Regions from separate parts of the Faecalibacterium sp. AF10-46 genome, predicted to be linked through region 2. Evidence: predicted binding sites of a transcription regulator. Region 2 holds the regulator's gene; the other holds the start of a gene.
What was found. Region 2 encodes HrcA, which represses chaperone genes, less so after heat shock. Its sites were predicted from a motif close to TGTTAGCACTCNNNNNNNNNGAGTGCTAACA; they were not measured.
Positions count from the first base shown of each region.

Region 1: a site for HrcA is predicted at 2,070-2,100, ahead of DWV57_RS00720 (Hsp20/alpha crystallin family protein). Genes of this name have one in related genera too.

Region 1 is NZ_QVGY01000001.1:129,560-133,819, forward strand. Features, by position in the region: gene DWV57_RS00705 (PTS transporter subunit IIABC) at 1-40, shown strand, start outside; gene DWV57_RS00710 (threonine/serine exporter family protein) at 581-1,042, opposite strand; gene DWV57_RS00715 (threonine/serine exporter family protein) at 1,039-1,809, opposite strand; gene DWV57_RS00720 (Hsp20/alpha crystallin family protein) at 2,235-2,705, shown strand; gene DWV57_RS00725 (oxaloacetate decarboxylase) at 2,816-2,944, opposite strand; gene DWV57_RS00730 (sodium ion-translocating decarboxylase subunit beta) at 2,958-4,088, opposite strand.
Region 2 is NZ_QVGY01000002.1:127,131-131,390, forward strand. Features, by position in the region: gene DWV57_RS03820 (aminoacetone oxidase family FAD-binding enzyme) at 1-169, opposite strand, end outside; gene DWV57_RS03825 (stage V sporulation T C-terminal domain-containing protein) at 397-939, shown strand; gene hrcA (heat-inducible transcriptional repressor HrcA) at 1,127-2,200, shown strand; gene DWV57_RS03835 (nucleotide exchange factor GrpE) at 2,197-2,826, shown strand; gene dnaK (molecular chaperone DnaK) at 2,928-4,260, shown strand, end outside.

The sequences.
Region 1 (4,260 bases), on a different contig from region 2:
CGTAAAGCAGGGCGATGCGCTGCTGGAACTGAAGCACTAAGCATTTCTCCCAAACTGTAAGGCAGGGTTGTTATAAAAGGGGGGCTGTTGCAAAAAAGCCCCAACAAAAAAATGAGATAGACTTCCCCAAAAGGGGTTGCCTATCTCATTTTTTTAGGATGAAGAAAACCACATGAGGGAGGAACGAAAAATGGATCACAGCGCACAGGATGCCCTGCCGCCTACATCAGCGGCTATTGATGCAATCACAGTTGGCGTTATAGGATCCGTTCCCGATTGACAATTTGGCTTTTGCACGAAAAAATACGGTGATTTGTATAAAAAAGATTCCATGGATTTAAAAAAGTATGATTCTTTTGCGGACTTTGGCACTCTGCTATGGACGCTGCTGATAAACGGCGCGGTATAGAACAGTGGCGTGCTCGGGAGAAGGCAAAAAAAGGAGAGCTGAAAGGCTCCCCGGAAAGCCCTTCAGAATGAGCGTCAAAAGCGATTTTATCAAAATGTTATAACAATATTGCCCCTGTCAGCTGTGTGGGATGAAACCAAAGCTGACAGGGGCATTTTTCAATGTGGAAGATCACTGCTTTCCCGAAGAACGGATTGCAAGTGCGTGCAGCTTCCGGCTCAAATCGGCCAGACACCATGCGATTGCCATACCGCCGGCAATTCCAAGAGCGGCCAGAAAGGTCTGCTCTCCGAAATGCCCTGCAGCAGACAAATCATTGGAGACGACTGCGTTCATGCAGTAGTAGAGGGTGCTTCCGGGAATGAGAGGAATGGCAGCGGTGATGAAGAAAGGCGTAGAGGGTGCATTGCAGCATCGGGCAAGAATTTCGGCATACAGAGCGGTACAGAAACCGGCCAACAGATTGGCAAGAAAGACGCTGCGCAGGGTGTTGGCGGCAAGAAGATAAGCCAGCCATGCCAGAAGTCCGCCTACACCGGCGGCGGGTAAGTAGCGCCGGTTCAGATTGAAGATCAGTCCAAAACCGACCGAACCAAGGGCAGCACTGAGCAACTGCGAAAAAACCTGTATCATGCGGAAATCCCTCCCATCAACCAGATGGCGGCCATTATGCCGAGTGCAAGGGTGGCGGCCATCAGAATGGCTTCCACCAGCCGAAGAGAGCCGGAAATAATGTCCCCAAGTAGGATGTCCCGGATGGAATTTGTCAGCATGATGCCGGGAATCAGCAGCATGATGATGCCAATCAGAACTTTATCGGCATGAAACTGCATCCCAAAGCGGCAGAGCAGCAGAGTGGAGACACCGCTGAGAAAGGATGCTATAAACTGAAATTCTACGCCATTCATACAAAAAGGCGAGAGATAGCGCTCCATCCAGCAAATCAGAACGGCAATACCGCCGGCCAGCAGGCCGTCCCAGAGATTTCCACCAAAGAAAATGGCAAAACTGGAAGCAGCCAACACACTGCCGGTAAGATGCAGTCTTGGGTCCGGATGCTGTGCCAGAATGTCATTCAGCTGGCGCTGAAACTCTTCTATGGAAGGAGGTGCTGTGCAGATACGGCGGCTGAGCGCATTGAGCTTTTCCAATGTCAGCAGGTCATTGCTGGCAGCGTGACGCAGGCGGCGGGTCTCGGTCTGCGGCGGCAGCGAGGGCATGGTAAGCGTGACCACGATGCTGGATGTGATCACGAATACATTCACATCTTCTGCCCCATAGGCGATTGCGATCCGGTTCAAAGTGTCCTCAACGCGGAATACTTCTGCGCCACTGTTTTGTAAAGCTTCGCCCATTCGGACCAGAATGTGGAGAAAATGACTGATCTCGGCCTCTTCCACAGTATCACTCTCTTTTCATCTCGGTTTCCACATTATTATAGCGGGTGGACCGGCAGAACGCAAGACGCTGCAAGGACAGAGAGACTTTTTGACAACTGCATTGTTTACGCGGGCAATGGATCGCCTGGTTCTGAAGAAACGGTTTGCATCCGTTCTGTCACAGCGAAAGACTACGATTGGAGAAGAAAAAATTGAATCCAGTGCAAACGATTTTGCCGAGAATTGCATGAAATATTATAAAAGTATTATTCTTTTATGAATTTTAGCACTCTGCTATTGACACTGCTAATAAACGGTGCTATAACAGTGGCGTGCTCAGGAGAAAGGGGCATGAGGGAACCGCAAGGCTCCCGGGAAGACTCCGCTCCTGATGCACGATCTTGATTTTATGCCCGACCCGAACGCCGGGATTGGAGGGTTGTTTTATGTTTATGCCTGCTGTTTTCCATGAAAATCTGTTCGATGATTTCTTTGATCCGTTCTGGAACGACGGTGCGCTGGAGCGTGCAATGAATCGTGAAGAGCGTGAAACTTTCGGCAAGCGCGGCGCAAACATGATGAAAACCGATGTGAAGCAGACCGCCGATGGCAACTATGATGTGGCTGTTGACCTGCCCGGCTGCAAGAAGGAAGACGTTCAGATGGAGTTGAGCGACGGCTACCTGACCATTCAGGCCGTCCGCAGCCACTCCAATGACGAGAAGGACAACGATGGCCGTTATCTGCGCCGTGAGACCTTCTCCGGTACCTGTGCCCGCAGCTTCTATGTGGGTGATGCCGTGAAGAAGGAGGACATCCACGCAAAGTTCGAGGATGGCGTCCTGCACATCGTGCTGCCCGCACCGCAGCAGCAGAAGGCTCTGCCTGCGAATCCCAATCTCATTGAAATCGAATAACGTTTGTGCACCGGTGTGAGGAACACCGGCGCATAAAACCAACCCCCGGAGAACCGTAAAAAGCTCTTCGGGGGTTTTTGTATTCTGACATCTCTACTTGATGGGATGAATTATTTCCGACTTGTCAGCCGGTTGAGCAGCATCACAGCCAGGACAATGACACCAATGACGAGAAGAATGCCGACCATGCCGATGAGCATCATGGGCAGGGTGGTCATCCACGAAGAAAGATGAAGCATAAGTGTACCTCCGTTAAGCCATCAGGGTCAGAATCAGGCCGCCTGCAATGACGGATGCGATCTGCCCCGAAACGTTGACGCTGATGGAGTACATCAGCAGGAAATTCTGGTTATCTTCTTCCAATCCCATCTTGTTGACCACACGGCCGCTCATGGGGAAAGCGGAGATGCCGGCTGCACCGATCATCGGGTTCAGTTTTTTGCCTTCGGGCAGGAACAGGTTCAGCAGCTTTGCAAACAGCACGCCGCCTGCGGTATCAAAAACGAAGGCTACCAGACCCAGTGCAAGGATGAGCAGGGTATCGGGCCGGACAAACTTGTCAGCGGTCATCTGTCCGGCCACGGTCAGGCCCAGCACGATGGTGATGAGGTTTGCCAGCACATTCTGCGCGGTTTCGCTGAGGGCATTCAGTACGCCGCACTCCCGCAGCAGGTTGCCGAACATCAGAAAACCAACTAGAGCTACGCTGGCAGGAGCTACCATACCGGCAATGATGGTTACCACAATGGGGAACAGGATCTTCGTCAGCTGGCTGACATTGCCCTTTTCATAGGGCATCCGGATGCGGCGGTCCTTCTGGGTGGTCAGCAGTTTAATGACCGGCGGCTGCACGATGGGCACCAGAGCCATGTAACTGTACGCTGCCACCATGATGGCACCAAGGTACTGGGAGTTGAGGGTGTTGGCTACAAAAATGGCGGTGGGACCGTCCGCTGCACCAATGACAGCGATGGAAGCAGCATCCTTCAAATCAAAGAAGAAGCCTGCCAGAAACAGGGTGAAGAAAATACCAAACTGCGCTGCGGCACCAAAGAGCATGAGCCACGGCTTTTCCAGCAGGGGGCCAAAGTCGATCATAGCACCAATGCCGATGAAAAGCAGCAGGGGAAACAGCTCGTTGGACATGCCTGCTTCAAACAGGGCGGAAATGGGGCCTACGGTATCGCCCTGCGTGATGGCACCGGACAGCGGCAGATTGACCAGAATGGCACCGAAGCCCATGGGCAGCAGCAGGCTCGGCTCCATCTTTTTGGCGATGGCAAGGTAGATGAGCAATGCACCAATGCCCCACATCACCACCATCTGCCAAGTCAGGTTTCCAAAATTGGAAAACAGACTTGCGAATGTGTTCAGAAAGTTCATAGTTTTCTTGCCTCCTATTGTGCTCCGGTGCGGTGACAAGAAAAAAGAGACTCCCGCCACAGCACCTTGTCTGTGACAAAAGTCTCAAGCGAACACATGACATCGGGCATTTCTGCCGTGATGACGCTGCCATGCAGCAGTCTCCCGAAGAATAAGCCGGAACACTGCCCTT
Region 2 (4,260 bases):
TGCCGGTGTTATCCAGATTGCAACGGCCATTGCCGGTGGCAAGCAGCTTTTTGCCCGGCTTCGGGTTGCGCTCCAGCACAATGACCTGTGCAGCGGGGGCACTTTGTGCCGCCGCCAGCGCGGCTGCAAGACCGGCGGCACCGCCGCCCAGAATGAGGATGTTCGGCATCCGGACACCTGCCTTTCTCAGTAGAATTTTAGGATCTGTCTTCATAAGCGGGGTGCTGTGCTTATGAAAACGGCTTTTTGTATCATTGTAGCAGAACCCTGCCGGAAACGCAACGAAGAGGCAGCTTTCCGTGCAGGTCTTTTTGCGCGGAGGCAGCAGGTATAAATGGCCCGGCCTGACAGATACTAGTGCTGCAGGCATTTTTAAGGAAACGGAGGAGCAAAAACATGAAAGCAACAGGAATCGTGCGCCGCATCGACGAGCTGGGCCGGGTGGTGATCCCCAAGGAGATCCGCCGCACCCAGCGCATCCGCCGCGGCGACCCGCTGGAGATCTTCACCACGGGCGACGGCGAGGTGATCTTTAAAAAGTATTCGCCCATTGGCGAGATGAACGCAGTAGCGGCCCAGTATACCGAGGTGCTCAGCAAAAGCTTTGCGCTGACCGCACTGGTGGCCGACCGTGACCGCATCCTTACGGTCAGCGGCTCCGGCCGACGGGAGCTGGCCGACCGCAGCATCAGCCAGCCGCTGGAAAAGCTGATAGACGGCCGCAGGCTGTACCAGAGCGAGGGCATTGCCGAAAAGTGCATCCTGCCCTGCGAGGGCTCGCCCCGAGCAGTGCTGTGCGCCGCACCCATCATTGCGGCGGGCGATGTGACCGGCGTGGTGGCCCTGCTGACCGAAGACCGCACGGCCACGCCGGATGCCGCCCAGCTCAAGGCCGTGAATGTGGCAGCGGCATTTCTGGCAAGGCAGATGGAAGAGTAAAGAACATGCCAGAGCGCTTTCCTTATAATAAGGAGGGCGCTTTCTTCGTTTATGACAGAATTATGAATCTTTTAAAACATTTTTCCAAGGGGCTTGACAGCACCGGAAAATTGGCTATAATGGTCTTAGCACTCAGGAACAAGGAGTGCTAAACAAACAAAGCAAACGCAAAAAGGAGGCAGGCGCTATGACGATGGATGCACGCAAGCAGCGAGTCTTGCAGGCGATCGTGGCGCTGTATGGTCTCGAAGGCGAGCCCGTTGGCAGCAGCGTGCTGGCAAACTACTTTGACATGGCAGTTTCCAGCGCAACGCTTCGCAATGAGATGGCGGCGCTGACAAAGCTGGGCCTGCTGGAGCAGCCCCACACCAGCGCGGGCCGTGTGCCCAGTGCCAAGGGCTACCGTTACTACCTTGATAATCTGCTTGCCGACGATCAGCCGCTGGACCGTGTGACCCGCGCCCGTGTGGATGCGGTGTTCGCAAGCCTCGACCATGAGCCGGAAAAGCTGGCCGCAGGTGCCGCCAGGGCGCTGGCCGCCATCAGCGGCTGCACCGCAGCCGTCAGCACCCCATGTGCCGAAGACCTGTGCATCGCCCACTATGAAGTGGTTCAGGTGGGCCGCAGCGCAGCGGCTGTGCTGGCCGTTACCACGGCCGGTTACGTCCGTACCCGTGTGGCACGGGTGCGCGCCGGTCTTTCCCGCGAGAATGCGGCAGCACTTGCCGCACTGCTGAACCGCAACCTTACCTTTGTAGCGCCGGTGGATCTTTCCACCCGGCTGCTGGCAGAGCTGTGCAGCCAGATCGACCCGGAGCTGGTGCCCGTCATCAGCGCGGCGGCTGCCATCCTGCAGGATTCCGTCAAGCCCCACGTATTTCTGGGCGGCGAGCAGTACCTGCTGGACTGGCCCCAGCTGGACGGCAAGGTGGGCGACATCCTCACACTGCTGAACGACGAGGAGCAGGCCGCTGGCCTGATCGCACCTCCGGCAGAACGCAGTGAGAGCGTGCTGCTGGGCGAGGATCTGGAACCGCAGATCCCGGGCCTGTGCATCGTGAGCGATCGGTATCTGGTGGGCGGAGGCCTGTGGGGCTCCATTGCATTGATCGGCCCCACCCGGATGCCCTTCCAGAAACTGATGCCGCTGCTGCATTACTTTGCAGACCAGCTGGGCGAGGGCATGAGCGGCAAACGAAAAGACACCCCGCAGGCTGCCGTACCGCGGCGGACTGTGATCTATAAGGAGGATCTGGAATGAGCGAAGAAGCAAAAAAGACGGCTCCGGCTCAGGAAGCGGAGCAGCCCGAAACGGCTCCCGAGGAAAAGGCCCAGCAGGCAGCACCCGAACAGGAACCTGCTGCTGAAGCTGCCGACCCGAAGGATGACAAGAAGAAGGATGGCGGCTGGTTCAACAAGAAGGCCCGCGAGCTGGAAGCCGTAAAGGCAAAGCTGGATGCTGCCGAAGCCAACGCCGCACAGGCCAAAGACCAGCTGCTGCGCATGGCAGCGGAGTACGAGAACTACCGCAAGCGCTCCACCCGCGAAGCCGACCAGAAGTTCAACGATGGCATTTCCTTTGCGGTGAACCAGATCATTCCCATTCTGGACACGCTGGAGATGGCGGCCAACGCCCCCACCACCGACGAGAACTACAAAAAGGGCGTGACCATGACGCTGGACAAGGCCGCCAAGGCGCTGGATGCCCTCCATGTGGAGGAGATCGAAGCGCTGGGCAAGCCCTTTGACCCCAACTTCATGAACGCAGTGCAGCAGATCCCCGCCCCGGATGGACAGGAGAGCGGCACCGTGATCACCGTCTACCAGAAGGGCTACAAGCTGGGCGATAAGATCGTCCGCCATGCGACCGTTGTAGTGGCCGAATAACAAAGCAGAAACCCGAAAGGGTTTTGAATATAACATCCGCTTACAAACATTTGAGCATCACATAAACAATAAGATTTGTTCTTTCGAGAGGAGTTTTCATTATGAGTAAGATCATTGGCATCGACCTTGGTACTACCAACAGCTGCGTGGCTGTCATGGAGGGCGGCGAGCCCGTTGTTATCGCAAACTCTGAGGGTGCACGCACCACCCCGTCTGTGGTGGGCTTCACCAAGACCGGCGACCGTCTGGTGGGTCAGGTGGCAAAGCGTCAGGCCATCACCAACCCTGAGAACACCGTTGCTTCCATCAAGCGCTTCATGGGCACCGACCACAAGGTGACCCTGAACGGCAAGGAGTACACTCCCCAGCAGGTCAGCGCTATGATCCTGCAGAAGCTGAAGGCTGATGCCGAGGCTTATCTGGGCGAGCCTGTTACCGAGGCTGTCATTACCGTTCCTGCATACTTCAACGACAGCCAGCGTCAGGCTACCAAGGACGCAGGCACCATTGCAGGCCTGAACGTCAAGCGTATCATCAACGAGCCTACTGCCGCTTCTCTGGCATACGGCATCGATAAGGAAGAAGACCAGAAGATCATGGTCTACGATCTGGGCGGCGGCACCTTCGATGTCTCTATCATCGAGATGGGCGACGGCGTTACCGAAGTTCTGGCCACCAACGGTGATACCCATCTGGGCGGCGATGACTTCGATGAGCGCATCATCAACTGGATGGCAGATGCCTTCCAGACCGAGAACGGCATCGACCTGCGCAAGGACAAGATGGCTGCGCAGCGTCTGAAGGAAGCTGCCGAGAAGGCAAAGATCGAGCTGTCCAGCGCAATGAGCAGCCAGATCAACCTGCCCTTCATCACTGCCGATGCTACCGGCCCCAAGCACTTGGATATGACCCTGACCCGCGCAAAGTTCAACGAGCTGACCGCTGATCTGGTCGATCGCACCATGGGCCCCGTCCGCAAGGCTCTGCAGGATGCAGGTCTGCGTCCCTCTGACCTGAAGAAGGTCCTGATGGTCGGCGGTTCCACCCGTATCCCCGCTGTCTACGATGCAGTCAAGAAGGAACTGAACTGCGAGCCCTTCAAGGGCATCAACCCCGATGAGTGCGTGGCTGTGGGCGCTGCTATTCAGGGCGGCGTGCTGCAGGGCGATGTCAAGGGCCTGCTGCTGCTGGATGTCACCCCGCTGAGCCTGGGCATTGAAACTCTGGGCGGCGTGTGCACCAAGATCATCGACCGCAATACCACCATCCCCACCCACAAGAGTCAGGTGTTCTCCACCGCTGCAGACAACCAGCCCTCTGTTGAGGTCAACGTTCTGCAGGGCGAGCGTGAGTTCGCACGCGACAACAAGAGCCTGGGTGTCTTCCATCTGGACGGCATCGCTCCGGCTCCCCGTGGTGTGCCTCAGATCGAAG